Regions from separate parts of the Mesorhizobium sp. WSM3866 genome, predicted to be linked through region 1. Evidence: predicted binding sites of a transcription regulator. Region 1 holds the regulator's gene; each other region holds the start of a gene.
What was found. The regulator LexA, encoded in region 1, represses DNA repair genes until DNA is damaged. The targets are predictions, from matches to a motif close to TGTTCNNNNTGTGTTCNG.
Positions count from the first base shown of each region.

Region 2: the regulator LexA is predicted to act here: its motif matches at 3,628-3,645, upstream of CK222_RS09295 (sel1 repeat family protein).
Region 3: the regulator LexA is predicted to act here: its motif matches at 2,927-2,944, upstream of parE (DNA topoisomerase IV subunit B).
Region 4: the regulator LexA is predicted to act here: its motif matches at 1,943-1,960, upstream of dinB (DNA polymerase IV).

Region 1 covers NZ_NSGC01000005.1:198,748-206,368, reverse strand. The annotation lists gene gltX (glutamate--tRNA ligase) at 1-626, opposite strand, end outside; gene CK222_RS14050 (ComEC/Rec2 family competence protein) at 729-3,176, shown strand; gene lexA (transcriptional repressor LexA) at 3,170-3,904, opposite strand; gene glp (gephyrin-like molybdotransferase Glp) at 4,021-5,226, opposite strand; gene moaC (cyclic pyranopterin monophosphate synthase MoaC) at 5,228-5,707, opposite strand; gene trpC (indole-3-glycerol phosphate synthase TrpC) at 5,710-6,525, opposite strand; gene trpD (anthranilate phosphoribosyltransferase) at 6,527-7,537, opposite strand; gene CK222_RS14020 (peptidyl-prolyl cis-trans isomerase) at 7,534-7,621, opposite strand, start outside.
Region 2 covers NZ_NSGC01000003.1:251,630-259,250, forward strand. The annotation lists gene CK222_RS09285 (acetyl/propionyl/methylcrotonyl-CoA carboxylase subunit alpha) at 1-1,564, shown strand, start outside; gene CK222_RS09290 (ABC transporter substrate-binding protein) at 1,727-2,848, opposite strand; gene CK222_RS09295 (sel1 repeat family protein) at 3,228-3,494, opposite strand; gene CK222_RS09300 (DUF2147 domain-containing protein) at 3,929-4,270, shown strand; gene CK222_RS32225 (hypothetical protein) at 4,478-4,630, shown strand; gene CK222_RS09305 (hypothetical protein) at 4,663-4,857, shown strand; gene CK222_RS09310 (AMP nucleosidase) at 4,985-6,445, shown strand; gene CK222_RS09315 (endonuclease/exonuclease/phosphatase family protein) at 6,558-7,595, shown strand.
Region 3 covers NZ_NSGC01000012.1:33,378-40,998, forward strand. The annotation lists gene CK222_RS24385 (FUSC family protein) at 1-763, opposite strand, end outside; gene parE (DNA topoisomerase IV subunit B) at 807-2,861, opposite strand; gene cpaB (Flp pilus assembly protein CpaB) at 3,116-4,054, shown strand; gene CK222_RS24400 (type II and III secretion system protein family protein) at 4,137-5,531, shown strand; gene CK222_RS24405 (hypothetical protein) at 5,536-5,811, shown strand; gene CK222_RS24410 (response regulator/pilus assembly protein) at 5,825-7,039, shown strand; gene CK222_RS24415 (CpaF family protein) at 7,036-7,621, shown strand, end outside.
Region 4 covers NZ_NSGC01000008.1:134,206-141,826, reverse strand. The annotation lists gene CK222_RS19340 (aldose 1-epimerase) at 1-373, shown strand, start outside; gene dinB (DNA polymerase IV) at 607-1,869, opposite strand; gene CK222_RS19330 (cupin domain-containing protein) at 2,271-2,651, opposite strand; gene CK222_RS32700 (hypothetical protein) at 3,394-3,678, opposite strand; gene CK222_RS19315 (hypothetical protein) at 4,158-4,394, shown strand; gene CK222_RS19310 (TadE/TadG family type IV pilus assembly protein) at 4,418-5,635, opposite strand; gene CK222_RS19305 (pilus assembly protein TadG-related protein) at 5,916-7,169, shown strand; gene CK222_RS19300 (TadE/TadG family type IV pilus assembly protein) at 7,174-7,614, shown strand; gene CK222_RS19295 (TadE/TadG family type IV pilus assembly protein) at 7,604-7,621, shown strand, end outside.

The sequences.
Region 1 (7,621 bases):
TTGGTCAGGTGATCGTCGCCGCGGATGATGTGGGTGACGCCCATATCGTGATCGTCGACGACGACGGCATGCATGTAGGTCGGGTTGCCGTCCGAGCGCAGGATGATGAAGTCGTCGAGGTCCTTGTTCGGGAATCGCACCTCGCCCTGCACGCGGTCGTGCACGACGGTCTCTCCTTCGGTCGGCGCCTTGATGCGGATGGCGCCCTTGACGCCGGGAGGCGCCTCGGAGGGGTCGCGGTCGCGCCACTGGCCATTGTAGCGCGGCGGCAGCCCCTTGGCCCGCGCCGCCTCGCGCATCGCCTCCAGCTCGGCAGGCGTCTCATAGCTGTAATAGGCCTTGCCCAGCCGTACGAGCTCCTCTGCCACCTCACGGTGGCGCGGCGCTCGCTCGAACTGCGACACGGCCTCGCCGTCCCATGAGAGGCCGAGCCAGGTCAGCCCGTCCAGGATAGCGGCTGTCGCCGCTTCGGTGGAGCGCTCGCGGTCGGTGTCCTCGATGCGCAGCAGCATCGTGCCGCCCGTGTGCCTGGCGTAGAGCCAGTTGAACAGCGCCGTGCGCGCCCCGCCGATGTGCAGATAGCCGGTGGGCGAGGGGGCAAAGCGGGTGACGACCTTGTCGGACATGGAACTCTCGGAAGAAGCTCTGAAGCGGGCATGATTGCGCGGACTTTCGCGCGGTGGGCGTTCATGTAGCATAGGAGGTCTGGGGCGCAAGGGGCAGACCCGATGGCTGGACGTGGCCGGGGTGCGGAGGATGGCGAGAAGACGACAGCTGGCGTGAGCGAGCGCCTGCTGTTTGCCGACACCGTGCCTGCTGAGGCAGTACCGGTTTGGGTTCCCGTGCCGCGTCCGGCCACCGAGATTTCGGACGGCGACGCCGTCGTGAAGCCGCCTCCGCCGGCAGCCATCGACTTGATCCGCAGGCGGTTCCGCCGAGCCTCGTTTTCCGCGATTCGCCGGGGTGTGGCCGAGGCAGCCTCCACCGAGCTCGACCGCGGCATCGGCTTCCTCCTGGTGCCGGTGTTCCTGGCCGCCGGCGTGATACTCTATTATTCCTTGAGCGCCGAGCCGGATCTTTACAGACCGCTGGCGGCGGTGGCGCTGATGGCTCTATGCGCGGCGGTTTCGCGTCCCTGGCTGAAGACACACCTGGTCTTTATGGCGGCGTTGTTTTGCGCGCTGGGATTCGTCGCCGCGAAGGTCGAGACCTGGCGCGCCGCTACACCGATGCTCGGCTCCGAAATCCAGACGCGGCTGACAGGCCGCGTCGTCATCGCCGAGGAAATGGCCAATGGCCGCGTCAGGCTGACCATCGATCTCGTCTCGACCGCGCATCCAAAGCTGCGCTACGCGCCGGATCGCGTCAGGCTTTCGGCACGCAGGATCCCGGCCGGCATGAAGGCCGGATCGCTGGTGATGGGTTACGCGCGGCTTCTGCCGCCGACCGGGCCGGTCCGTCCCGAAAGCTATGATTTTTCCTTCGACAGCTATTTTTCCGGCATCGGCGGCAGCGGATTTTTCCTCGGCGACCCGAAAGTCATTCCGCCAACCGACCCGATCGCTCAGACGAGCATCGCCTCGGCCATCGAGAACGCGCGCGAAAATATTGCCGACCACATCAGAAGCACCGTCGGCGGACCCGAAGGCGAGATTGCCGCCGCACTGATCGTCGGCGTGCGCGCCGGCATTCCCGAGGACATCAACGAGGCGATGCGGCGGACCGGCATCTATCACATCATCTCGATTTCGGGCCTGCACATGGCGCTGGTCGCCGGCACGGTCATGCTTCTGCTGCGCGGCGCCTTTGCGCTGTTCCCGGATTTTTCGTCACGCCGGCCGGTGAAGAAATATGCCGCGACAATCGCGCTTATGTCGATCGCCGCCTATCTCGTCATCTCCGGCGTGGTGGTCGCCGCCGAGCGAAGCTTCATCATGCTGGCCGTCATGCTGATCGCCGTGCTTTTCGACCGAGCCGCGCTGACGATGCGCAACTTGGCGATCTCGGCCATCGCCGTCATCCTGGTGTCGCCGCATGAAGTGGTTGGCCCGAGCTTTCAGATGTCGTTCGCGGCAACCGCCGCCCTTGTCGGCGCCTATGCCGGCTGGTCCGACTACCGCGCCGGCAAGGTGAGAGCGCCGCCGGACAAGCGTTCGTTCCTGCGGTTCATGTCGCACAAACTGGCAGTCGGAGCAGGTGGCGCCGCAATGACGTCGATCATTGCCGGAAGTGCCACGGCGCTGTTTGCCATCTGGCATTTCCAGCGCGTCTCGCCGCTCAGCCTGCTGGCCAATCTCGCGATCATGCCGATCGTCACGATCGTGATGTTTCTCGCCGTCGCCAGCGCGGTCATGATGCCGTTCGGCTTCGACGGGCCCTTCCTCTATTTGATGGGCAAGGGCCTGGCGGCGATGATCGCGATCTCGGCGTGGATTTCGGAGTGGTCGCCGGTCGATGCCGTGGGCCTGATCTCGATCCATTCGGTGCTGCTGGCGACGATCGCGCTCGTCATCGCCACGATGGCGACTACCTGGTTCAGGCTGGCCGCAATTCCTTTCGCTGCCGCGGCCGTGATGATCATCCCGCAGGTGCGCACGCCGGACCTGCTGATCTCGGAGGACGCGCATCTGGTGGCGATGCCGATCGGCGGCGGCGAACTCGCCATCAATCGCGCCCGCTCCAACGAGTTCACCACCGATAACTGGAAACGTGCGCTCAAGGCCGAAACGATCGTGCCGCCGGAGACATTCGCCAAGGGCACGCTGGACTTGGCCGATCCGGTCGACCTGCCGCCTGGATCGCCCTTTTACTGCACGGGCGATCTCTGCATTGGCCGGCATCCATCAGGCGCGATCGTCGCGCTCGCCGAGAACCGCGAAGCTGCCCGGCCTGCCTGCGACTTCGCAGACCTCATCGTCATCAACGACGCCACGGCCTACAATCCCTGCCACGATCCGCGTATCCTCGTCGTCACCAAGCGGCAGCTCGCGCGCGACGGCAGTGCCGCCGTCTTCTTCGATCCGCAATCGGCGACGGCGCGAGCAACCATTCAATACGCCGTCGAAAAACCGTACCGCCCTTGGCACGAACAGCGGCGCTACTCGCGTGAGGCGAGGGGGTTGGCGCCTTACAAGAAGCCCGAGAAGCCGGAAGCCAAGCCGCAGCCCCCTCAGTAGCGGCGGATGAGCCCGACGAGCTTGCCCTGAACCTTCACGCGATCGGGACCGAAGATGCGCGTCTCATAGGCCGGATTGGCAGCCTCGAGCGCGATGGAGGCGCCCTTGCGGCGGAAGCGCTTCAGCGTCGCCTCCTCGTCATCGACCAGCGCCACGACGATCTCCCCGGGGCTCGCAGTGCTGGCGTTGCGGATGATGACCGTGTCGCCGTCGAAGATGCCGGCCTCGATCATCGAGTCGCCTTTGACCTCGAGCGCGTAGTGCTCGCCGCCCGCGATCATGTCCGGCGGCACTGTGATCGAATGCGTCTGGTGCTGGATGGCGTCGATCGGCACGCCGGCGGCAATGCGACCCATCACCGGGATGGAGACGGCTGAAACGGCGTCGTCGTCATTGCTGGGCGTCGGCGTGCGGGCGGGCGCCGCGGGTTTGATCTGGCGGCCGAGATTGCCTTGGCCGCCCTGGATGACGCTCGGCGAGAACTTCTTCGCCGCATTGAGGCCGGGCGCGATCGAGTCAGGTAGGCGCAGCACTTCAAGGGCACGCGCCCGGTTCGGAAGCCGGCGAATGAAACCGCGCTCCTCCAGCGCCGTGATCAGGCGGTGGATGCCCGATTTCGAGGCAAGGTCGAGCGCTTCCTTCATCTCATCGAAAGACGGCGGAATGCCGCTTTCCTTGAGCCGTTCATGGATGAACATCAGCAGTTCATGTTGTTTGCGCGTCAGCATGGCGGCCCCCATGGGTTCTGAAACCAGAATCAGAAAAACAAACCCAGAACAAACACTATCTGTTCCAGTTGTGTTCCGCAACCGTTTAAAGTTTAGTGAATGTGTTGACGTTTTGTTCAGCGTAACATCAGAACGCTGCATTCCTCGCCGGCTTCAGCCGCCGGTGCGAAGGGTTGGCGCACGATCAGGCCATTGGCATCGGCGAGCATCCTCAACATCGAGGAATCCTGGATGCCGAACGGTGTTGCGATCAACGCCCCCGCATCTTCGCGGACCACGGCGCGCACATAGTCCTGCCTGAGATCGTTGGCGTGCATTGCGACGCCTAACCGGGCCGTGCGGATTTCCTGACGGCAGGACCGGCCGCCCAGCCGCGCCAGAAGCGGCTTCAGGAACAGCTGCGAGCAGACCAGGCTTGCGACCGGATTGCCGGGCAGGCCGATGCAGCGAATGTCGCCGAGCCGGCCAAACATCAGCGGCTTGCCGGGACGCATGGCGATCTTCCAGAAGTCGAGCTGCATGCCTTCGCCGGTCAGCACGTCATGGATCAAGTCGTGGTCGCCGACGGAGGCGCCGCCAAGCGTGACGATGACGTCGGCGCCGGCCTTGACCGCCTTCTTGACCAGGGCCGCGATCGCGTCCTTGCGGTCGGCGGCGATGCCGAGGTCGAGCGCGCGCGCGCCGACCGACTGGGCCGTAGCTGTGACGCCACAGGCATTCGACGAGATGATCTGGTCGGGGCCGAGCGCGCTGCCCGGCGGCAGCAATTCATCGCCGGTGGCGATGATGGCGAGCAGCGGCTGCCGCACCACGTTGAGACTCGGATGGTTGGCCGATGCCGCCAGCGAAAGCGCCGCCGGATCGAGCTGGCGGCCTTTTTCGAGGAGCAGGTCGCCCTCGCAGAAGTCGAGGCCGCGGCGACGGACGTTTCGTCCCTCCACGGTCGGCTCGGTCACTTCGATGCCGCCGCCGCCGAGATCGCGGACATTCTCCTGGATAACGATGGTATCGGCGCCTTCGGGGAGCGGCGCGCCGGTGAAGATGCGCACGGCCTCGCCCTTGCCGACAGAGCCGGTGAAGCCACGCCCGGCGGGGGCCATGCCAATCACGGAGAGCCGGGCCGGCGCCGAGGCTACGTCGGCGGCCCGTACGGCGTAGCCGTCCATCGCCGACGCATTGAAGGGCGGCTGGGTGCGCAGAGCCACCACGGGGTCGGCCAGCACCCGGCCGGACGCGTCGGCCAGCGGCACGCTTTCGCCTGGCAGCGCGGTCGCGCCGTCCAACAGGCGTTGGAGCGCGTCAGCGACTGGAAGCAAAGCCATGCTAAGGACCTACCTTGTAGTCGCCCGACTTGCCGCCGGTTTTCTCGACCAGCCTGATGCCGGAAATCGCCATGCCGCGGTCCGCTGCCTTGGCCATGTCGTAGATGGTGAGGCAGGCGACCGACGCCGCGGTCAGCGCCTCCATTTCCACCCCGGTCTTGCCGGTAACCCTGGCAAGCGCGCTGACCCTCAGGCCGGGAAGCGCGTGGTCGGGCTCGATCTCGACGGACACCTTGGTGAGAAGGAGGGGATGGCAAAGCGGGATGAGCTCATGCGTCTTCTTGGCCGCCATGATGCCGGCGAGGCGCGCCGTGCCCAGCACGTCGCCTTTCTTGGCGTCGCCGGCCAGGATCATCTCCAGCGTTTCCGGCTGCATGGTGACATACCCTTCGGCGATGGCCGTGCGCGTCGTCTCGGCCTTGCCGCCGACATCGACCATGTTGGCTTCGCCCTTGGCGCCGAGATGCGTAAGCGCGGGCATCCTCAAACGGCCTCGGCAGGCGCCTTGCCCGTCAGCAGAAGGGCGGTCGCGGCGGCCACGTCGGCCTGCCGCATCAGGCTTTCGCCAACGAGGAAAGTGCCGATCTTGCTCTTTTCCAGCCGCCGGCAGTCCTGATGGGTGAAAATGCCGCTCTCGCTGACCAGCAGCCGGTCGTCCGGGACCATGGCGGCAAGCCGCTCGGAAACGTCGAGGCTGGTTTCGAAGGTTCTCAAATCGCGGTTGTTGATGCCGATCAGCCGCGACGAGAGGCGAAGCGCGCGTTCCATCTCCTGTTCGTCATGCACCTCGACCAGCGCGTCCATGCCGAGATCGAAGGCCGTGGCTTCCAATTCACTGGCCAAGGCGTCGTCGACGCTCGCCATGATGATGAGGATCGCGTCCGCGCCCCAGGCGCGGGCTTCATGAACCTGATACGGGTCGAAGAGGAAATCCTTGCGCAGGGCGGGCAGGCCAACGGCGGCGCGCGCTGCGGTCAGAAAGCCGGGCGCGCCCTGGAAGGACGGTGCGTCGGTCAGCACCGAAAGACAGGCAGCACCGCCTTGCTGGTAGGCCCTGGCGAGCGCCGGCGGGTCGAAGTCGGCGCGGATCAAGCCCCTGGAAGGGCTGGCCTTCTTGATCTCCGCAATCAGCGCGAAGCCGCCAGCCTTCCGCTTGGCCTCAAGCGCCGCAAGGAAGCTGCGCGGGGGTTCCGCATCCTTGGCCTTCGCCTTGACCTCGGCAAGCGGCGCGCTGAGCTTTGCGGCGGCGATCTCATCGCGCTTGTAGGCTTCGATCTTGCGCAGGATATCGGACAAAATTCTAACCGTTCGAAATCTCGATGAGCTTGTCGAGCACCGCCAGCGCCCGGCCGCTGTCAATGGCCTGCGCTGCTGCCTCGATGCCATCGCCGAGCGTGGTCGCCTTGCCGGCCACCACCAGCCCGGCGCCGGCATTCATCAGCACAGTGTCGCGATAAGCGCCGGCAGCGCCGCCCAGCATATCGCGCAATGCCCTGGCATTGTAGGCCGCTTCGCCGCCGCGCAGATCTTCCTTGTTATGCCGCTTCAGTCCGACCGCTTCCGGAGTGAGGGTAAAGGTGCGGATCTCGCCGCCGGCGAGCTCTGCGACCTGCGTCTCGCCCGTGGTGGTGATCTCGTCATAACCGTCGCCGTGCACGATCCAGGCATGATCGGTACCCAGCGCCTTCAGCGTCTCAGCCACCGGCATGATCCATTCGGGCAGGAAGACGCCAACCATCTGCCGGCCGACGCCGGCTGGATTCGACAGCGGCCCGAGCAGATTGAAGATGGTGCGCGTGCCGAGCTCGCCCCGGACAGGACCGACATGCTTCATCGCCGGATGATGCGCTGGCGCGAACATGAAGCCGACGCCGGCTTCCTGGATGCAGCGGCCGATCGTCTCCGGTGCGATGTCGACTTTGACGCCTAGCGCCATCAGCACATCCGCCGCGCCGGTCAGCGAGGACAGGCCGCGATTGCCGTGCTTGGCCACCGGGACACCCGCGGCGGCGATGACGAATGCCGATCCGGTCGAAATGTTGACCGAATGCGAATTGTCGCCGCCGGTGCCGACGATGTCGATGGCGCCGCGCGGGGCTTCGACGCGGAGCATCTTGGCGCGCATCGTGGCGACCGCGCCGGAGATCTCGCTCACGGCCTCGCCGCGCACGCGCAACGCCATCAGGAAGCCACCGATCTGCCCCGGCGTCGCGTCGCCCGACATGATGATGTCGAAGGCCTCGCGCGCTTCCTCGAAGGAGAGCGCGGTGCCGGTCGCGACCTTGGCGATGTATGTCTTAAGCGCGCTCATCGTGTCTGTGCTTGGGAAACGGCGGCCGGATCGATACGAACGTCATATTGCGACTGCAGCTGCGCCACCAGCTGATCGAGCAGG
Region 2 (7,621 bases), on a different contig from region 1:
CTATCACGGCGAAGCGCAGGAGATTGTGCTGCTTGCCACAAAAGCGCGCGAGATCGGCTACCCGGTGCTGATCAAGGCGCGCGCCGGCGGCGGCGGCAAGGGCATGCGGCGCGTCGACCATCCGGACGACTTCTCCGAGGCGCTGTCCGGAGCGCGGCGCGAGGCCAAGGCTGCCTTCGGCGACGACCGCGTTCTGGTCGAAAAATATGTCGACAAGCCGCGACACATCGAAGTCCAGGTGTTCGGCGACAATTTCGGCAATGTCGTGCATCTTTTCGAGCGCGACTGCTCGGCGCAGCGCCGCCACCAGAAGGTGATCGAGGAGGCGCCCGCCCCCGGCATGACGCCGGCGCTGCGCAAGGCGATGACGGAAGCGGCGGTGAAGGCCGCCAAGGCAATCAGCTATTCGGGCGCCGGCACGATCGAATTCATCGTCGATGCTTCCGAGGCCCTCAAAGCCGACCGCTTCTGGTTCATGGAGATGAACACACGGCTGCAGGTCGAGCATCCCGTCACCGAGATGGTCACCGGCGTCGATCTGGTCGAATGGCAGCTTCGTGTCGCCGCCGGCGAAAAACTGCCGAAGGCGCAGAACGAGATCGCCCTTGCCGGACATGCTTTCGAGGCGCGCATCTACGCCGAGGACGCGGCCAAGGGATTCCTGCCGGCGACGGGCACGCTTTATCATCTCAAATTCCCCGACACGCCGCCGGAGGATGCCGCCATGCGCATCGAGACCGGCGTGCGGGCCGGCGATGCGATCTCGCCCTTCTACGATCCGATGATCGCGAAGCTGGTGGTGCACGCTAGGGACAGAACCACCGCGCTTGGCGCGCTGCGCAAGGCGCTGGCCCGAACCGAAGTTGCCGGCTCGACGGTCAACACCGCCTTCCTTGCAGCACTCGCCGCCGACGCCGATTTCGCGGCGGGCGATATCGACACCGGCCTGATCGGCCGGCATCAGGATGCTCTCGTCGCTGTTCCCCCGCCAAGCGATGAAGCGATCGCCGCGGCGGCGCTGGCAGCGACCGACGCAAGCACGGCGGGTCCGGCCGCCGATCCGTGGTCCTCGCTCGCCGGCTATGCGCATTTCCGTACGCTGGCGCGCCGCACCCGGTTGCGTTACGGCGAGGAGAACATCCTGGCCCGGGTATCGGCGCGGCCTGACGGCCGCTTCCAGGTGGCGCTGGAGGCGCCGCATGACGCGATCAACGCGCACGACCTCAGGAGCATGCCGCGCAGCGCGCGCTGGCCGGGCCATGTCACGGTGTTCGAAGGAGCGGTCGGATATACATTCACGGTGCCGGATCCGCTGGCCAAGGCGGATGAGGCCGCGGCCGCGTCGGACAGCCTGCGCGCGCCGATGCCGGGATTGGTCAAGCTGGTGCGCGCGGCAGCGGGCGATACCGTTATCAAGGGCCAGCCGCTCCTAATCCTCGAAGCGATGAAGATGGAGCACACGATCGCCGCACCCCATGATGGGGTGATTGTCGAGATCGCGGCCGAAGGCGCGCAAGTGAGCGACGGCACGGTGCTGGTGCGGTTTGAGGACGCACGGGGCTGAGCTGCCGGTCGCGTTGGATCGGCAACGGGACAAACTGGCTGGGGCGGCAGGACTCCAGGGGGGCGCCGTAGAGCGCCGAACTGGCCTCCAAATCAGCGCCAAGGCACATACGAAAACGGCCGGGACAAATCCCGGCCATTTCCAATCGATCTGCAGAACGAATTACGGCTTGATCGGCGCGTATTTGCCGTCGTGCCACTGGTTGATGTCGTAGCTGGCGTTCTTCAGGTCGCCCTTCTCGTCGAAGATCACGTCGCCGACCACGGTGCTGATCGGCTTGCCGTCCTTCAGCGCCTCGGCGACCTTGGCCGGGTCGTCGGTGCCGGCGCGCTTGACGCCTTCGGCCACCGCCTGGATCACTGCATAGGAGAACAGCGTGAAACCTTCCGGTGTGAAGCCGCCTTGCTTGATCTTGGCCACGGCCTCCTTCGCTTCCGGCTTCGACTGCGGATCCGAGGGGAAGACGAACATCGTGCCTTCACCGGCCGGGCCGGCGATCTGCCAGAATTCCGGCGAGGCGATCGAGTCCGGCATGATCAGCTGGAACTTGACGTTCTGCTCCGCTGCCTGGCGCAGGATCAAGCCGGCCTCCGGATGGTAGCCGCCGAAATAGACGACGTCGGCCTTGAGCTCTTTCAGCTTGGTGACCAAAGCCGAATAGTCCTTCTCGCCGGCATTGATGCCTTCATAGTCGACCTCCTTGAGGCCGCCGGCATTCATGGTCGCCTTGACAGCATCGGCAACGCCCTGACCGTAGGCGCTCTTGTCGTGCAGGACGACGACGTTCTTGCCGGCATATTTCTTGGCGATCCATGGACCGATGAAAGCGCCCTGCGCATCGTCACGCGTGTAGAGGCGCATGATCGTCGGCCAGCCGGCCTTGGCCGCGGCGTCGGTCAGTTCCGGATTCGACGAGGCCGGGCTCATCATCAGGGTGCCGGCTTCGGCGTAGACGGCGGAAGCGGGAATGCTCGAGCCCGAGCAGGCATGGCCGTCGACGAACTTGACGCCGTTGGCAACGATACGGTTGGCGACCGACACGGCCTGCTTCGGATCGCATTGGTCGTCCTGGATGTCGATCTTGATCTTGTTGCCGTTGACACCTCCGGCGGCATTGATGGCATCCGCCGCGGCCTGCGCGCCCTGCTTGAACTGGTCGCCGATGTTGGCGAGCTGCCCGGTCATCGGGCCGACCACCGAAATCGTGATGTCGTCGGCGAAGGCAACCGATGCGCTCATCGTCAGGCCCAATGCGGCCGCGCTCAAAATACCCAATCTTTTCATCACAATAGAACTCCTCCACTTGCGCGCGGCCGTTCCGGCCACGCTTCTTCCAGAGAGCCGGGACAATTTCACCCTTCGCCGGAACTGTCGAGAGCACAATGTATCGGGATTTGGTTCATTCCGACGGGGAGTTCTTGGGCCAAGCCGCCGTTCCCATACAGCCGGAGACTGCGCAAATGCAAAAGCCGCGCCGGCCTTGTCCCGGCCGGTCGCGGCTTTTGCAGTCGAGCTTCCCGGCGCCCCGCGCACCTGAACCCGCTCGCTTCCCTGTGTTGTCGCACGGCTTGAGTTCGTTGACCTGCCGCGTTCTTGGTCTGGTTAACCGGCCGTCTTTTCGCGGCCTTGTCCCTTAAGAGCTTCCGGCCCTTACCCCGCAAAATCAGTGCATCGTCATCCATTCGCGCGCTTCGCGCAGCGCCTTGGCGATCTCGGCCTTCGACATCGATGCCGACAATTCCGAGCGCAGCTCGGCGGCGCGGAGCGATCCCTTGATCGCGGCGATGTTGAACCATTTGTGGGCGGCAATGACGTCGGTCTCACAATCGCGGCCGGTCGCATACATCATGCCCAGTTCGAAAAGAATGTCGGCCTGGGCAGTTGCCCCCATGGCGCCGAAGCCGGCTTCAAGCATTTCAAAGCGTGCCATTTCAATCCCCTGTCTGCTCCCGAGAGCTGCCTCCTTCTGTCCCTGGAATTCCCCTGGGCGGGCCGCTCTTTCGATGCTTTCGAGGATGACGGCTCGCCTTGAATCCGTCGTTAAATGGCTTGCTTAATTTGAAGAAAACAAAGCTAAAACAAGAGGTAAACGCGAAGAACCGTTAAGCATAGGAATCCAGCAATTCAGCCGATCTGCGCCAAATTCGTCGAAAATTTGAGGCGCGGGAATCAAGACTTCGCTAACCACGGAAACCGAAGCCTTTTTCGTCATCCGTTCATTTCCAGCGACCGACGCGGCCGAAATCCTTACAAGCTTCCGTCGCGGCACCGCTTTCGTTTTGGCGATGGCTGGATTAGCTTTACGTTTGCGTAAGGGACAGAGAGGCGGAACGAGGCCCGCCGGAACCCTAAAGGGAGGACAGCATGTTTCGAAAAGTCAGCCTGGCCCTGGCGGCCACCTTGATGATGGCAGGCGCCGCGTCGGCCGACCCGATCGAGGGCAATTGGAAGACGCAGGCCGGATCGACGGCGGCGATCGACGGCGGCGGGGCGTTTTCCATCACGCTCAAGTCCGGCAAATATGCCGGCAAGACGATCGGCTCCTTCAAGGCGGCCGGCGACAACAAGTACACCGGCACCATAACGGACCCCGAAACCGACAAGACCTATTCCGGCAAGGCGACGCTTTCCGGCACCTCGCTAAAGATGAGCGGCTGCGTTCTGGGCGGACTGATCTGCAAGACCCAGACCTGGCACAAGCTCTGACAGTCGAACGGATGACGATACAAAAACGGGGCCCGGCGCCCCGTTTTCTTTTTGAGCGCCGTTTCTGAGCGCAACGCTGGACAAGGCACTTCGCAGGCCTTCGGCCGGTCATGACCCCATCAGCCAATTTGAACGGCAGATGAATATCGGTCTCAGAACCGGTTCAGAGGCGTTCGGGCATTCTCCTCGCCATTGAAGGAGAGACCAATGCTTGTCCGCCGCTTCACCATCGTCTGCCTGCTGATGAGCCTGTTCGGCATGTTCTTCGCCATCCTCGTGGCCGAAGCCGGCCGTCCGGCGCGCTCACCGCGAATGGCCGATACCTGCCGGCTGGACTGCATGAACCATTTCGGCCGCTGAAACGACCAATACTCGAAACCGGAACGACCACCATGAACCGCATCGCTGCCTCCACCCTCAAAGCTCTTCGGCTCCTGCCGCGGGCGATGCTCATCCTGATGGTGCTTGCCGCTCCTGTGCTGGCGGTGCCGATGATACGCGCCGACGCCGGTTCGGTCATCGAGGCGCCAACGCCGAAGAAGGCAGGCATCGGCTTCGTGCTGCTGGTCAGCCTGCAGCGTGGCTGACACGGCCAGAGAAAAATACTCCGCAAGGCGGGCTTCGCGCCCGCCTCCCCCTCCCAAGCGCTCTTCCAAATCCCTATATTGGGCCATGGAAAAGCGAATCTACCCCCAAGCCATCGAATCGGTCGTCATGCCGGAGCCTTTCGGCAGGCAGAGTTTTGACGACGCCAAGAAGGCGGTCGCGGCGCTGGAGGCGCTCTACGACCGCAACACCAAATTCCTGCGCGATTCCTTCGCCAAGCTCGCCGCCGGCGGCGACGAGAGCAGGCGCTACCGGGCCTTCTATCCGCAGATCGGCGTCACCACCACCTCGTTCACGCAGATCGACTCGCGCCAGGCCTACGGCCATATGCCGACGCCCGGGCATTTTGCCACCACCATCACCCAGCCAAAGCTGTTCGAGAACTATCTCGTCGAGCAGCTTCGGCTCATCATGCGCAATCACGGCGTCCAGGTCACGGTGTCGGAATCGACGACGCCGATCCCGCTGCATTTCGCCTTCCTGGAGGGCACCTATGTCGATGGCACGGCTGCCGAGCGGATCAGGCGGCCGATCCGCGACCTGTTCGACGTGCCGGATCTCGACGGCACGGACGACCAGATCGCCAACGGCACTTTCGAGGTGGCGTTCGGCGAGCCGAGGCCGCTGGCGCCGTTCACGGCCCAGCGCATCGACTATTCGCTGCACCGCATGACGCACTACACGGCGACCAGCCCGCAGCATTTCCAGAATTTCGTGCTGTTCACCAATTACCAGTTTTACATCGACGAGTTCGTGGCGCGGGCCCGCGAGCTGATGGAGAGCGGCGGCGGCGGTTACAGCGAATTCGTCGAGCCGGGCAACCTCGTGACTAAGGCCGGGGCCGGCGCGGCGAGCGAAGGCACCCCGCCACAGCGCCTGCCGCAAATGCCGGCCTACCACCTGAAGAAGTCGGGCCATGGCGGCATCACCATGGTCAATATCGGCGTCGGCCCGTCCAACGCCAAGACCATCACCGACCATATCGCGGTGCTTCGGCCACATGCCTGGGTGATGCTCGGCCACTGCGCCGGCCTGCGCAACACGCAGGCACTGGGCGACTATGTGCTGGCCCATGCTTATGTGCGCGAGGATCATGTGCTCGACGACGACCTGCCGGTCTGGGTGCCCATCCCCCCGCTGGCCGAGATCCAGGTAGCGCTGCAGGAAGCGGTCGCCGAGGTAACGGGACTTTCCGGCTACGATCTCAAGCGCATCATGCGCACCGGCACCGTCGCCACCATCGACAACCGCAACTGGGAACTGCGTGACCAGCGCGGACCGGTGCAGCGCCTTTCGCAGTCGCGCGCCATCGCGCTCGACATGGAATCGGCGACGATCGCCGCCAACGGCTTCCGCTTCCGCGTGCCCTACGGCACGCTGCTGTGCGTCTCCGACAAGCCTTTGCATGGCGAACTGAAACTGCCCGGCATGGCGACGGAATTCTACAAGCGGCAGGTGGCGCAGCACCTCACCATCGGCATCAGGGCGATGGAGAAGCTGGCCGAAATGCCGATGGAGCGGCTGCATTCGCGCAAGTTGAGAAGCTTCTCCGAGACTGCTTTCCAGTAGCCGAGGCAACTCATCGTCTTGCCCGGGCCGCAATTTTGCCGATAAGCAGGCCTGAGCGAGAGTATGTCGCTGCAAAAAGATGCCGGCGACATTCGGCAGAACACGACTGACCATGACAACAGGCGGCGCGCGCTCAAACATGACGGCTGGGGTGGCATTCCTGGCGATGACGGCACTCACGGCCGCGCTGCTGGCCGGATTCCTCGGCGCGCTGCATCCAGCCCTCGATTCGTTCTCGCATTTTCGTATTCATCTGAGCGTGCTCACGGCGCTGCTGGCGGTGGCGCTGCTTGCCAGTTCGTACCGGCTGCAAGCGGCAGCAGCGCTGCTCTTCGCCCTCGCCTGCCTTGCCACGACGGCCAGCGCACTGCCCAGGTTGTGGCCGCAGCAGGCGGTCGCCAAACCTGCCGACCGTATCGTCTACAGCCTGCTGCAGATCAATCTTCGCTTCGACAATCCGACACCCAAGAAGGTGCTGTCGCTGATCGGCCGCACCAATCCTGACGTTATCACCCTCGACGAGGTGTCGGGAATGTGGACGAGAGAGCTCGGCTATATCACCGGCGCCTATCCGTACCGCATCCTCTGCCCCTACCCCAACGGCGTGTTCGGCGTCGCGCTGCTCTCGCGACGGCCTTTTGCCGCCGGCACGGCGCCGCATTGCGAGCCGCGCGGCGCGATGGCTACCGCCACGATCGATTTCGGCGGCACCGGCGTCGATGTCGCGGCAATCCATTTGAGCTGGCCGTGGCCGCGCGAGCAGTACTGGCAGATCGGCGAGCTGGCGGAGCCGCTTGCCGAGCTCGGCGAAACCGCCATCATGGCCGGCGACTGCAACGCCGCGCCGTGGAGCGCTGCGGTGCGTCGTGTCGCCTCGCTCGGCGGACTGAGCGTGATGCCGTCGGCCGGGCCGACCTGGATTCACCGGAAGCTGCCGGATTTCATCCGGCGCTTCGCCGGCCTGCCGATCGACCAGGTGTTCAGCAAGGGGGCCGTGACGATCCATTCGGCGACGCGGCTGGAAGACGCCGGCTCCGACCACTTGCCGGTGCTGATCGAGTTCTCGTTGCGGTCCGACGGCCGACAGCCCGAGGACGAGCATCAGTCGGCGCTGGCGGCAAACGCACAACTTGGCAACACGGGCGGTTAGCGTCGCATTGCTTCCCGCCGCATCGC
Region 3 (7,621 bases), on a different contig from region 1:
AGAGCGCCCACAGGAGCTGTCCGATCGTGCGCCGGACCGGATGGGCGCGGGTCGCGAAGCTCGGCGCTTCGAGGCGCGCATAGGTGCGCATTTCGGCAAGTGTCTGGGCATCGGTGATCAGCTTGCGCTGGAGAGCGGCAAGACCGGCCGGATCGCCGTCGGAAAAGGCGCCTGAGGCGTAGTCGGCGAGATCGAGAATGCTGCGTTTCAGCCTGGAGATGATGGCGTCCGCCGCGAGCTTCGGCAGGATCAGCCGGCTGGTGACGCCGGCGCAGACGATGCCGAGCACAATTTCGGCGCAGCGCGCGACAGCGAGATCGACGACGAGATGCGCCTGCCCGAATGCCGGCAGGCTGATGATCATCGCTGTATAGCCGGCAAGGGCGGCGCCATAGGCTTCCGGATTGCGCAGCAGCGAGGAAACGAGGGTGCTGACGCCGATCCATAGTGCCAGCACCGTCACCAAGAGCCAGGGATTGGTGCCGAACAGCGATGTGATGCCGATCGCCGCCAGGCCGCCGGCCAGCGTACCGAGCAGGCGGTAGAAGCCTTTCGCCAGCACCATGCCGGCGACCGGCTGCGCGACGATGAACACGGTCATCATCGCCCACTGCGGATGATCGAGCTTCAAGGCGTAAGCGGCAAGCAGCGCGATCAGCCCGGCAGAAACCGTTCGCAGGGCGAAGATCCAGTCCGAGCGCGTCGGCTGGGTCAGCTCACTTAACGGTGTCCCGGCTAGATCCTTCAGCCGCGTCCAGGTCACATGCAAGTCTCCGTCCCGGAGCCTGTTATGGACCAGTCCGCGTTCAGATATCCAGCACGTCGGCCTCGGCGAATTCGGCACGTTCCTGGATGAAGCGGAAGCGGGCCTCGGGCTTGGTGCCCATCAGCGCGTCGACGGCGTCCTTGGTCGCCTGCTCGGCATCGATCACGTCGACCCTGAGAAGCGTGCGCTTCCTCGGGTCCATCGTGGTTTCCTTGAGCTGCGAGGCCATCATCTCGCCAAGGCCCTTGAAGCGGCCGATCTCGACCTTGCCGCGCCCGGTGAATTCGGTGCGCAGCAATTCGTCCTTGTGCGCGTCGTCACGCGCATAGGCCACCTTACCGCCCTGACGGATCGAATAGAGCGGCGGCACAGCCATATAGAGGTGGCCACCGCGGATCAGGTTCGGCATCTCCTGGTAGAAGAAGGTGATCAAAAGCGAAGCGATATGCGCGCCGTCAACGTCGGCGTCGGTCATGATGATCACGCGGTCGTAGCGCAGGTCCTCGTCGCGATATTTCGAGCGGGTGCCGCAGCCGAGCGCCTGGATCAGGTCGGAAATCTGCTGGTTGGCGGCAAGCTTGTCGTTGCCGGCGCTGGCGACGTTGAGGATCTTGCCGCGCAGCGGCAGCACCGCCTGGCTGGCGCGGTCGCGCGCCTGCTTGGCCGAGCCTCCGGCCGAGTCGCCCTCCACGATGAAGATCTCGGCGCCGGCCGCGGCGTTCTGCGTGCAGTCGGCGAGCTTGCCCGGCAGGCGCAGCTTGCGTACCGCGCTCTTGCGCGACACTTCCTTTTCCTGGCGCCGGCGCACACGCTCGTCGGCGCGCGCGATCACCCATTCGAGAAGCTTCGAGGCTTCCTGCGGGTTGTCGGCCAGCCAGTGGTCGAACGGGTCGCGGATGGCGGTTTCGACGATGCGTATCGCCTCGATGGTGGCCAGCCTGTCCTTGGTCTGGCCGACGAATTCCGGCTCTCGGATGAATACCGACAGCATGCCGGCGGCCGAGATCATGACGTCCTCGGTCGTGATGATCGAGGCGCGCTTGTTGCCGATGAGGTCGGCATAAGCGCGAAGCCCGCGCGTCAGCACGTTGCGGAAGCCCGCCTCATGCGTGCCGCCCTCGGGAGTGGGAATCGTATTGCAGTAGGAGTTGAGGAAGCCGTCGCCGCCGAACCAGGTCACCGCCCATTCCAGCGAGCCGTGGCCGCCCTGCTTGTCGCTTTTGCCCGCGAAGACTTCGCGCGTGACCTGGAATTCGTCGCCGAGGGTGGCCTTGAGATAGTCTTTGAGGCCGCCCGGGAAATGGAACTCGGCTTTGGCCGGAGTTTGATCCTTTTCCTTGATCAGCGAGGGATCGCAGGTCCAGCGGATCTCGACGCCGCCGAACAGATAGGCCTTCGAGCGCGTCATGCGGTAGAGCCGGGCCGGCTCGAAGGCGGCGCCCTTGCCGAAGATCTGCTCGTCGGGATGGAAGCGGGTCCTGGTGCCGCGGCGGTTGTGCACCTCGCCGAGGTGCTCCAGCCCGCTCACCGGAACGCCGCGCGAGAAGCGCTGGCGATAGAGCTGGCGCCCGCGCGCGACCTCGACCTCGAGGTGGTCGGACAGCGCGTTGACGACGGATACGCCGACGCCGTGCAGACCGCCGGAGGTCTCGTAGACCTTGGAGTCGAACTTGCCGCCCGAATGCAGCGTCGTCATGATGACTTCGAGCGCCGGCTTCTTGAACTTCGGATGCGGATCGATCGGAATGCCGCGGCCATTGTCGGTGACGGTAAGAAATCCGTCCGCCGAAAGCTCGACGTCGATGAAGGTGGCGTGGCCGGCCACCGCCTCGTCCATCGAATTGTCGATGACCTCGGCGAAGAGGTGATGCATCGCCTTGTCGTCGGTGCCGCCGATATACATGCCTGGGCGGCGGCGCACCGGCTCCAGCCCCTCAAGCACCTCGATGTCGGCGGCGCTGTAGCTCTCGCTGCCGTCGCGGGCGGCGGCCGAGCGCTTTGCGGCCTGCACCAGCGGATCGGCCGGCCGCGAGGACGCGCGTACTTGCTGGGGCTGCTTTTCCGGGTTGCCGAAAAGATCGCTGGTGTCGTCCATGCTAGCCATTAAGTCCGGTACTGCGAATCACTCCTCGATACTGCCACGCTTTTGGCGGGCGAACGAGTTCCTGTTCCGTTCAGGGATCAAACTGTCTCTTATTCCAAAACCATTCGATAACCAAGCCGCTGGAAATAGGGCGGGCTCCACCCCTTCGGATTCCTGATTCTTTAACATTAACGCCTAGCGTGAGCCTCAACGACAAAAGACCACGGGGCGTCAGGGGTTTCGTTGTGAAGGGCAGGGCCATAACCATGATCGGCATCGCAGCCGTTTTCGGCGCGATCTCGATCTTTGCCGCGGACTTCTGGGTCAAAAGCCAGGCGAGGGCCCAGTCCGAGCAGAAGACGGCATCGATCGTGGTGCCGCACGAGGCCAAAGTCGAGTTCAAGACCATCGTCGTGGCGAATGCGCCGCTGCGCTACGGCATGCAGCTCGACCGGTCGCAACTCACCGAAATTCCGTGGCCGCAGGATTCTCTGCCGCAAGGCGCCTTCCCGACCGTCGACAAGCTGCTGGCCGAAGGCAGCCGCGTCGTGCTGTCGCCGATCGAGGTCAACGAGCCGGTGCTGCTCGCCAAGCTGTCGGGACCGAATGGCCGCGCCACACTTTCCAACATGCTGTCGCCGGGCATGCGGGCCGTCACCATCCGCACCGACGAGATCGCCGGCGTCGGCGGCTTCATCACGCCGGGCGACCGGGTCGACGTCGTGCTGACGCGCGATGCCGGCGAAATCCAGGAAGTGTCCAAGAACGCGCAAGGGGCAGCCGGCTCGACGGTCACGTCCGAAATCGTCGTCTCCGACGCCAAGGTGCTTTCGGTCGGGCAGGGCGCGGACGAGCGCAAGACCGAGCCGCAGGTCGCCAATTCCGTCACCCTCGAGGTCACGAACGAAGGGGCGCAGAAGGTAGCGCTCGCCCGCACCGTCGGCTCCTTGTCGCTGTCTTTGCGGTCCGCCGCCGATGCCAGCGCCAGCGGCAACGGGCTTACCACCATCTCTTCCTTCGGCGGTTCGGTTGCCGCGAGCGCCGAGGCAAGCGCCGCCTCGCTGGTCAAGGCGGTGGCGAAGGAGCCGGAGGAGCCAAAATTCAAGACGGTGATCGTGTCCCGTGGCACGAAGGTGGAGGAATACAAGGTTCCCTCCAAGCCCGCCGAGGGAGACGTCGTTCCTTCCAAGGAACAAGAACAATAGCCGGTGGGGACCGGCCGGGAACGGGACAATGCCTGTGTTGAACAAAGAACGGACGACGAGAGGGCTGCGCCTTCTGCGTGCAATGGCGGCGGGCGCCTTTCTGGCAGCCGCCGGAATACTGGCCTTTGGGGCGCCGGCCCAGGCAAACAACGACGTCGTATACGTCTCGGCGACCAAGAACGCCTCGATCAAAGTCGCCAAGGGCAAGCCCAAGACGATCATGACGAACGCGGCCTTCTATCAGATCGTCATCGGCGATCCGGAGATCGCCAACGTCAATCCGCTGACCGACAAGTCCTTCTATGTGTTGGGCAACAATCTCGGCACCACCGGCATCGCGCTGTTCGATCAGAACAAGCAGCTCGTCGGCACCATCGACATCGAGGTGACGCTGGACACCGACCAACTCGCCAACACCATCCGCGCCAGCGTGCCGGATGCCAAGATCAAGGTCGGTTCGGCCAACGGCCGCGTGGTGCTTTCGGGCGAGGCGGAAGACGCGGTCGCGGCCGACAAGGCGAGCAAGATCGCGTCGCGCTTCTCCGGCAATGAGGAAGTGATCAACTCGGTCAACATCTCGTCCTCGCAGCAGGTTCAGCTCAATGTCCGTTTCGTCGAGATCAACCGGCAGGCGGGACAGGATCTCGGCGCCAAATACGGGGCCAACTTTGCCTTCGGCGTCGGCGGTCGCGACGTCATCATCGACCCGGGCACGGTACCGACCGCCGGGACCGGCGAGATCATCGGCCGGTTGCTTTCCAACGGGGTTTCGATCGACATCGCCATCAAGGCGCTGGAAGAGCGCGGTCTCGCCCGGCGGCTGGCCGAGCCCAACCTGATCGCCCGCTCGGGCCAGACGGCGAGCTTCCTTGCCGGCGGCGAGTTCCCGATCCCGGTGTCCGAGGACAACGGCAAGATCAGCGTCAGCTACAAGAAATACGGCGTCGGTCTTGATTTCACGCCGACCGTGCTCAAGGGTGGACTGGTCAGCCTCGATATCGCGCCGGAAGTTTCGTCGATCGATCCCTCCGCGTCGATCGAAGTCAGCAGCGGCATTTCCATTCCCGCCTTCATCGTGCGTCGCGCCAAGACGTCGGTCGACTTGAAAAACGGCCAGAGCTTCATGATCGCGGGCCTTCTGCAGTCGCAGAACGACATCACCACCTCGCGCCTGCCGGGGCTCGGCAAGCTGCCGGTTCTCGGTCCGCTGTTCTCCTCGAAATCCTATCAGCGGCGCGAGACCGATCTGGTGATCATCGTCACGCCCTACCTGGTCAAACCGGTTGACCCGTCGAAGAAGATGGTCGAGCCCACCGACGGAACGCGGCCGCCAAGCAATGCCGACTACTTCCTGAACAACACCGAGGAAGTCGACGCTTCCGCTCCCAAGCGCCCCTTGGCGCTGGCCGACGGCAGCGGGGCCCGTCCGGTGGCGGCCACGACGTCGGGCCATTTCCTCGATCTGCCGAAGGACTGAAGCCATGCGTCTGGCTCCTTGCATCGCTCTGCTGCTCGCCGGCGCGCTCTCCGGCTGCACCAGCGACGACTATGTGCGCACCGAAGGCGTGTCTCCGGCCGCCGGCAACGCCCAGGCGTCCAACACAGCCATGCAGATGGTCGACCCCTGGCAGTACGGCGTCCAGAACACCAGGCTCCTGGTGCCGGCTCCGAGCACGAGCTCCACGGCCAATGCCGCGGGCGCGAAGGCCGGCGCGGCGCCGGCTTCGACGACATCGGTATCAACGACAGCAGACTGATGAGCTGACGACCATGGCATCGGGCACCAAGACCAAGAAGATCCTGCTCGTTTCGACCGATCGGGCGTTTTCGCAGGACACGCGGACGGCTTTCGCTGCATCCGAGGTCATCGAGCTTTTGACGGTCGAGAAAAGCGTCAACGAACTGCGCGGCGAGGTCCAGGAGACCGATTTCGGCGCCGTCATTGTCGACATGGACGCGGCCAAGCTCGAAGAGATCGAGTCGCTGCAGCGCATCATGCGCCGAATCGAAGGCCGCGTCCCGGTGGTCGTCGTCACGCAGGAATTCAATGCGGCGGCGGTGCGCATCCTGGTGCAGCTCAAGGTCGCCGACTTCCTGGTGAAGCCGATCACCACCGCCGATCTGGTGCGTTCCGTCATTCGCGCGCTACAGGGGCCGGGGCGGGAGGAAAACACCGAATCGCAAATCTACACCTTCATGCCGGCCGCCGGCGGTGTCGGCACCACCACGCTTGCCCTGCAGACCGCCTTCCAGCTGCATCATTCGGTGACGCGCGGCGCCTCGACCTGCGTGGTCGACCTCAATTTCCAGCAGGGCGCCTGCGCCGAATATCTCGACCTCGAACCGCGCTTCGACATCACCGAAATCGAGAACCAGCCCGAACGTCTCGACCGGCAGCTGCTGGACGTCATGCTGTCCAAGCATGCAAGCGGGCTCTGCGTGCTGGCAGCGCCGACGCGCCCTTCGGAAATGCGCTCGTTCAAGACCGATGTCGTGGTGCGCATGCTCGACCTCGTCTCGGCCTATTTCGACAATGTCGTCATCGACATGCCGCGCACTTGGTTCCCGTGGACCGAGACGGTGCTGCTCGGCTCCAACAAGCTCTATATCGTGGCCGAGATGACGGTGCCTTGCCTGCGCCACACTCAGCGTCTCATCCAGGCCATCTACGAGACGGCTGGCAAGGAAGTGAAGCCCAACGTCATCGTCAACCGTTTCGAGCAGAAGATGTTCGACAGCGGCATCAAGCAGGCCGACGTCCAGGATATCCTCGGCGAGCACTTCGTCGGCGGTATCTCCAACAACTACCGGCTGGTGCGCGAGGCCGTCGACCGCGGCGTGCCGCTGCACGACATCGATCCGAACGCCAATGTCGTCAATGACCTGAAGAAAATCATCCTGCCCGAGGAGGCCGTGGCGACGACGGCAAAATCGAAGTCGCTGTTCGGCCTCGGCAAGGGCCTCTTGAAGAGGAAAGCAGGATGAGCAGTCGCTTCTCCAACCTGCAGAATCGCGATGTCCGTCCGCTGCGGGCGCCCGAACCCGCGCCCGTTGCGCATCACGCCGTGGTCATTCCGACGACCCGCAAGCCGGCGCCGCCGAAGCTGGAAGCAGCACCCGCAAAGAGCGCCAACAAGGTGCTCGACGCGCGCGTGCGCATCCACCGCATGCTGCTCGAAGAAATCAACCTCGTCGCTCTGGAGCGGCTGCCCAAGGACGAAATGCGCCGCCAGGTGCATGAATTCGTCTCGGAAAAGACCCGTCAGGAGCGAATGGCGATCAACACCGCCGAGCTGGACGCGCTGGTGGACGACATCGTCGACGAGATGGTGGGCCTCGGCCCGCTGGAGCCGCTGCTCAAGGATCCGGAGATCAACGATATCCTGATCAACGGCCATCAGAACTGCTTCGTCGAAAAGCGAGGCAAGCTGCAGCAGGTCCATATCCCGTTCAAGGACGAGGCGCATCTGCTTCGGATCATTAATAAAATCGTCGCGGCCGTCGGCCGCCGCGTCGATGAATCGCAGCCGATGGTCGACGCCCGCATGCTCGACGGATCGCGTTTCA
Region 4 (7,621 bases), on a different contig from region 1:
GGCCAAGGCCAGGCGTGTCTGGCTGGAGGACGAGCGCCATTTGCCGGTCGGCGTGGTGCCCGTGAGCGAGCGCCCGGCCTGGGATTTCTCGCGCTCCATCCCGCTGCCGTGGGACTGGGTCAACAACGCCTTCGACGGCTGGAATCGTCGCGCCTCGATCGCGCAGCTCGAGGAGGGGATCGGGGTCACGCTCACCGCCTCGCCGGAGCTTGGCGTCTATATCCTCTATTCCCCGTCATCCGACGCCGACTTCTTCTGCTTCGAGCCGGTGTCGCACCCGGTCGATGCGCATCACGGCGAAGGGCTGACGGTGCTTGAAGATGGGCAAACGATGAGCGCGGCGATGCGGCTGGACTGGGCGGTGGCGGGTTGAGGGCAGCCGACCGAGCGCGTGATCTCAACCCTTGAGGGGGAGACGGCCGGCAGGCCAGAGAGGGTCGTCTCATAGATCGCCAGCATTGTCTTCGTCGCCGACGACGCCGGCGCTTCACGCGCGGCGACGCCCTCTGCCGCCTTCGGCGACATCTCCCCACAAGGGGGAGATCGGACGGCGCGTCGGCTTTCGCCAATCTCCAGCGCCGCAGAGCAGATGCCGAAGCACCTCCCTCACAGCTCCTTCTCCGCCAGCTCCCTGAATTCATCCGGCACCGAGCGCGCTGCTTGCAGCGCGACGGTGCCGTAGCCGACGGCCTGCTTGCCGAAGCGCTGGCGGATCTTGTCTATGGCGCGGTCGGCGCCGAAGCGGGCGAGGCCTTTGCGGCTGCCGGGCTTCAGCTTCTCGTCCGCCAGGCCGAGCGGCAGTTCGAGCTGCAGCTCGGCATGCTCTTCCAGATGCGAGACCGAGATCGCCAGCAGCGAGATTTCCCGTTCGCCCGGGTGAGCGGCGAGCACGCCTCTGACCAGCTCTTCCGCGACGTCAGCGAGCATGGCCGTCGCCTGGATCGGCTGCTCCAGCGTCACCGAGCGCGTGACCGCGCGCATGTCGGCAAAGCGCACGCGCACCGTCACCGTGCGGCCGGGCCGGTCCTTGGCGCGCAGGCGGCTGGCGACGCGATCGGCGAGATGCAGGAGCGTCGGCACGAAGACGCGCGGCAGCGCCGGTTTGCGGCCCAGCGCCGACTGCGCGCCGGCCGAATGGGCGCGGCGATGCGTCTCCAGCCGGCGCGGGTCGCGGTTCCAGGCAAGGGCCGCGAGCTTCTGGCCGGCGGCATGGCCGATCAGCCGCTCCAGCGCGCCGCTATGCGTGCGCGCCAATTGCCCGATCGTCTCGACGCCGATCTCGGCGAGCCTGGCTTTGGTTGCCGGACCGACGCCCCACATCAGCGACACCGGCAAATCGTGCAGGAAGGAAAGCTCGGTGCCGGGCTCGACCACCACCAGCCCGTCGGGCTTGGCCACCTGCGAGGCGATCTTGGCGAGATGCTTCGTCCGGGCCACGCCGATCGAGATCGGCAGGCCGAGCTCGCTCTTCACGCGGCGGCGGATGGTTCGCGCAATTTCGTCCGGCGGTCCGAACAGATGCGTGCAGCCGGCGACATCGGCGAAAGCCTCGTCGATCGAGATGCGCTCGACCAGCGGCGTGAAATCGTCGAGCACCTTGATCGCGGCGTCGCCGAGACGCTGGTATTCGCCGAAGCGGCCGCCGACGAAGATGAGCTGCGGACAGAGCTCGCGCGCCCTGCGGCCGGGCATGCCGCCGCGCACGCCAAAAATCTTCGCCTCATAAGAAGCGGCAAGCACTACGCCGCCGCCGACCGCGATCGGCTTGCCGCGCAGCGACGGGTCGAGCAGTTGCTCGACCGAGGCGTAGAAGGCGTCGAGATCGGCATGCAGGATCGTAGCGGCCGAAGCGGCGTTCGTGGCGGCCATCGCGCTCCCGGCTCCATCCATCCGCTTTGCGGCATCGCAGCATTAGCAGCAACTGTTGTAAGCGGTAATGCGTATGAACATAAAGAGAACAAAAGGAGTTTCCTGTCAAGCCGGCCAGCTGGGTATGAGAACATCTGCAACCCGTCACAACCAAGGGCTTTGACCGGTTGCGCCGGTGTGCTCCCCTTTGACGGGTTGACCGCTGACCAGGGAGGGGCGCGAAGGATCGCGGCCCAAAACTGCGTCATGCCAGGACGAAGTCAGGAGCCGAGCGACGCGCGAAGACCAGGATGACGAAGTGCGGCCGAGCCGGAGATCCAGGTTCTGAGACGATGGCGGGACAGCGCCCCCTCTGATCGTCCCACATGGGGGATCGGCCGTCCCTTCGCCGACAGCCGCCGCTAGGCCGGTTTGGCGTATTGCTCGGCGCTGAGCACCTCGATGCATTGGAATGGCTCATTGCCTTCCACCCAGGCGTCATGCCCGGGCGGGATGGTATAGGACGTGCCGGCCTCGAAGGTCTTCTGCGTCCCATCGTCCATGCGTATGGTGATCGTCCCGGACACGACATAGCCGACATGCGAGACTTGGCAGCTGTCGGTCTTGACCACCGGCTTCACGCATTCGGACCATCTCCAGCCCGGCTCCATGTTGAGCCGCCCGAGCGTGTAGCCCGGCAGCCGCACCACTTCGACGCGGGTCTTGGCGGGCGAGCGAACCTCGTCGGGATTGTTATGCGACTTGGATTCGAGCTTGGTGACCTTCATTGCAGCTTCGGCCATGGCATCCTCCCATTTCCAAGGATTGCAAGCGGGGCCTGACGCGCGATCGTCGGCGACCGCCGCTGGATTGATACGCCTTTCAATGAATGATTGCTAATGTAATTGCCGGGCGCGGCGCGAAATCGATTTTGCCGCGCAGGCCCTATTGCAAGCACGCTCTGCCGGTGTTTTGCTGTTCCTTGCGCCTGGCACGACGGTGGTTGAGGGGCCACCCCGTTTCTCGCCCCTTGGGGAGAATCCTGTGAACCCTCGGCAAGTGAATTTCGCCAATAGCGCCGCGGCAAAGCCAGGCCCCGTCCGCGATAGTCCATTTTCATTTCCGCTCGCGGGCGCGCGCTCACCGCGCCCATCGAAACCGCCATAGGCGAGGCCAAGCCGGGTGTAAGGCGATACTCGAAAAATCAGAAAAACTGGGAGGAATCGATGCTTCATCAGGTAGGAAAAACGGAAACCCGTCCGCCGGTCGGGGCAGTGCGCCGCACTCCGCCGGCGCTTCGCCAGTGCTGCGACAACTATATCTGTCCGACCTGCGACCAAGTCGTCGAACTGACGGACTTCCGCCAGGTCGTCTGGCATCAAAGGCCGGGCCATCGGCCGATGGAATTGGATGACTGAGCGGACCTGCCCGAGAAAAGAGGGCCCGAGAGAAAAAGGGCCCGCGCCTACCAGAGGAATGCGCGGGCCGAAGCTGGAGTAGCCATTCGATAAACGCGCAGCCGGCCTGCCGGTTGCGCCTGGCGGATCAGCCGCCGTTGGCCGGCGCCGGGGCCGGAGCCGGTGCGGCCGGTGCGGGTGCCGGCGTCGTCGACGGTGCCGCAGGCGTCTCCACCTTGGGCGCCTCGACCTTCGGCGCATCGAGCTTCACGTTGACATCCGTCGATCCGCCACCGCCGGTGCGGCCACCGACATTGATGATGCCGGTAAAGAACAGCAGGGCCACGATCGCGATGATGGCAAGAACGATGGCCACGGCTGTGCCGGCGCCGCCCCCGCCACTGGTGTTTACAACTGTAGGTCTGTCGGCCATGGTTTCCTCTCCTCTGCCGATTGGGATGTCGTGGCAACGGCGCCAAAGCTGGAATGTTCCTGCTTTCGGGCCACGGTCCCTTGTCAGGCGGGACCTGAGGCCGCACCTTTGAGCGCAGAGGTCCGAATGGGCGATTTCCGGAAACAAGTAGGCCCACAACTCATTGTGGCACAACCGTCGAGTAACGTCCCTTCATCGGCGGTTTGAAAGTGGAGTTGCCCGCCATTTCCTGCGATGTGGCGGGCAACTCCCACAATCCCGCAGTCTGCCGAGATTCGCGAACCTGTTCGCCGCGCTTTTGCCGGTCGATCCGACCACAGGCGTGCGCGACGTGCTTTTAAGCCCTGCCTGCCGCTTCGCTCGATCTCGGCGCGGGCCGCCCAGGCTGTCGCCAAATCATGATGCACCACTCCGAGCGGAACCCGGCCGCCCGTCACGCCGTTGTCTTCCGCGAAGGGATCCTGTGGGCGGAGGCCGCCATGGACAGCTTCGAACTGATCGATCTTCTCTGCGTCGTCGACGCCTGCGCCAGCGATGGCGCGGCTGGGCGCCTTGTTTCAATGTCGAAAGCCGTCGAGGAACTGCGCGTCTTGACCGGGGACTTCGTCTCGTCCGACGAAGCGGCGGCGAACGCGTTGAGCCAGGTGGCGCTGCAGCGCGGCTGCGCGGTGTTGTTCGACGAACAGCCGGGCGCCGATATCGTCGGCGAGTGCTGATTTCCCCTTGAAGAAGAGCGGCGCTATTTCACCAGGGTGATCATCCTGCCGGCATACATCTCGCGATTGCCGAGCTCGGCCGCGCAGTCCGATTTCACCGCCGAGTTTCCGGTCATGCCTACGGTATTGCCGACCAGCCGCAGGCAATTGCCCTGCGCGTTCATGTCCGAATTCCCGGCATAGGAGATCGCCGCGTCGGGGGCATAGATGAAGCCGCTGACCACCGAGCCGGATCCGCCGTTGATCGTCAGCGCCGAGGTGTTGCCCTTGGCCTGGAAGATGGTGATGCCTGCATAGGCGCCGCTGGCCGGCGGCGAGAGGTTCACCTGCTCATTGGCATTGATGTAGAGCTGCGAGCCTTCCATCAGGAAGATCGTCACGCCCTGGCCGGTGAGGCTGCCGTTGCCGCCGGGCTTTATGGTGACATTGCGCAGGATGTAGACGCCCGGATTAAGCGTGATCTTTCCTGACCAGGTCTTGTCGCAATAGGTGCCGGGCGAAAGCGTGACCGTCTTGCCGTTCGGCATCGATTGGCACATGCCATAAGCGGGCGGGGTGACATTGGCCAACGGGTCGAACGATGCGTACTGGTTTTCGAGCGGTGCGTCGCACGAGAGTGTTGCGTTGGGCGGCGTTATCCCCGAGGTCGAGCCGACCGTCGAGACGCATGCCGCGCTGAGCAGGGCCGAGCCGCCGCGGTCGATGGCGTCGGCCGCGTCCGAGTTTGCGGCGATCACGCAGCCGTTCATCGCGACATTGGTCGAGCCCTGCAGGTTGACGGCGGAGCCGACATGCGGATCGAGCGCCAGAACGCACGCTTGCGCCCCGGGTTTGACCTCGACGGAGGCGGAGCGGGTCGCCTGCCAGGCCGGCGCGCCGCTGATGAAAGCCGCACGGCTGATGCTCGACGACAGGGCGATGGTGTAGCCGCTCGGATCGCCGCTGGCCGCTGCCTGGAAGGCCCCGACGCTGCCCGAATATTCGCCGGCATCGGCGACGCTCAGATTGGCTGAGAAGAAAGTCAGGCCGAGCTGGCGCACATCGCCGGCCGACATGGTCGGTTGGTATTTCGTGCCCACCGCCAGCCCGGCTGCGTCCAGCGAGTTCTGCAGTTGCGCCGCGTCGTCGCTCGTGCCGGCCACATCGACGGCGCCGGCCACGACAAGCATCAGCGGCACCATGGCGATTGCGGTCGCCAGCGCGAAATTGCCGCGCGTCGAAGCCCAGAACCGTCTGATCATGGCAGCACCCCTCGCCGGAAACGGCAGAGACACTACTCCAGCCGTCTCTACGACCGATTTCCGAAAAAGATAAAATGCAGCAAAAGCTAAAATCGCTGATTTATCCGCAGCTTGACCTAACGTCCTATATAGAGTGGGACCTAAGTCTGAGTCGTGGCCGCGCAGGGCGGTAAATATGCATGCAAGGGTCTGAAAATCGCAAGTCGAGGAAAAAAATTAGCCATTCGTTTATCGCCGGGTGTTGAACGTGGTGGCTGGGATAGCTTGGGCGCGCTCGGCCATGAACACATTCGGTCGGATTTTCAGACAGTTCGTCTCCCGCCGCCTGCGGCGCGGCGAGAGCGGCAATGTTGCGACGATCTTCGCGCTCACCCTGCCGATCGTCGTCGGCGGGGCAGGGCTCGGCGTCGAGACGTCCTACTGGTACTATTCGAGCCTGAAGCTGCAGGCGACGGCGGACGCCGCCGCCTATGCCGGCGCGCTGGAAAAGATCCAGGGATCGGACACTGCGACGATCACGGCGGCCGCGACCCAGTCGGCGACCGACAACGGCCTCGGCAATGGCACCATCACCGTCCACACGCCGCCCACCTCGGGGCCGAACACGGCCAAGAAGGCAGTCGAGGTCATCCTCAACCAGAACCTCGACCGGATGTTCACCTCGATCTTCACGCAGACCAAGGTGCCGGAGCAGGCGAGGGCGGTGGCGCTCATTACCGATGCTTCCAAGGCCTGCGTGCTGGCGCTAAATAAGTCGGCCTCGCAGGCGGCGCTTTTCTCCGGCAGCACCAGCGTCAAGCTGACCGGCTGCTCGGTCATGTCGAATTCGAGCGCCGCGGACGCCATCAAGGTCCAGGGGTCGGCAGGGCTTCAGGCCGACTGCCTGATCTCGGTCGGCGGCGTTTCGCTGAACAACCCGGTGACCACGACCTGCAAGTCGCCGATAACCCAGGCCTTGCCCGCGTCCGATCCGTTCTCCAGCCTGCCGGCGCCCTCGACCAGCGGCTCTTGCCAGAATGTCAACAGCGGCAAGTCAACGCAAACAATCCAGCCCGGTACCTACTGCAATGGTATGAACCTCAACGGCAATGTCGCGCTTTCTTCCGGCACTTACGTTGTCCAGGGCAATTTGAAGATCAACGCCGGCGCGGTCATCACCTGCGCTGCACCCTGCACCAACGGCGTAACCATCTATATGACGGGCAGCAACACCATAAGCATGAACGGCAACGCCACGGTGACGCTCAGCGCGCCGACCTCGGGGACCTATTCCGGCGTGCTGTTTTATGGCGACAGGACGGGCAACGCCGCACAGAGCACCTTCAACGGCACGGCGACTTCTTCGCTGACCGGGGCAATCTATTTCCCCAAGCAGCAGGTCAATTATCTCGGCAATTTCTCGGGCGCGAACGGCTGCACCCAGGTTGTGGCCGACACCATCCAGTGGTCGGGCAATTCCACAATCAACCAGAACTGCTCGAGCCTTGGGCTGCAAGACATCCCCGCCGCCCCGTCTGTTGCGATTGTCGAGTAGCCGCGTGGCGCCGGCAGCGATCCGCTTCCGCAAGAATCGCTCCGGCGCGGCCGCGGTGGAATTCGCGCTGGTGTTGCCGGTGCTGTGCGTCGCGCTGTTCGGAATCGCCGATGGCTGGTCCTATGTCACCAGCTCGATGGCGATGCGGGCGGGTGTGAAGACGGCGGCGAATCTGCTGCTGGCCGGCGGGGGAGACGACACCGCCGTTCAGGCCGCCGCTCTTGCGAGTTGGGAGAAGAAACCCTCCGATGCGGCGATCACGGTGACACGCACCTACAAATGCGGAACGACCGTGGTCACGTCGTCGACCACCTGTGCGGGATCGAAAGTACCTTCCATCTATGTCCAGATCCAGGCGTCGGGCACCTGGGTTCCGCCGTTCACCTTCGGCGTCTTCCCGGGCAATAGCGCGCTCAGCCATCAGCAGGTGGTCCGTGTCCGCTAAGCAAAAA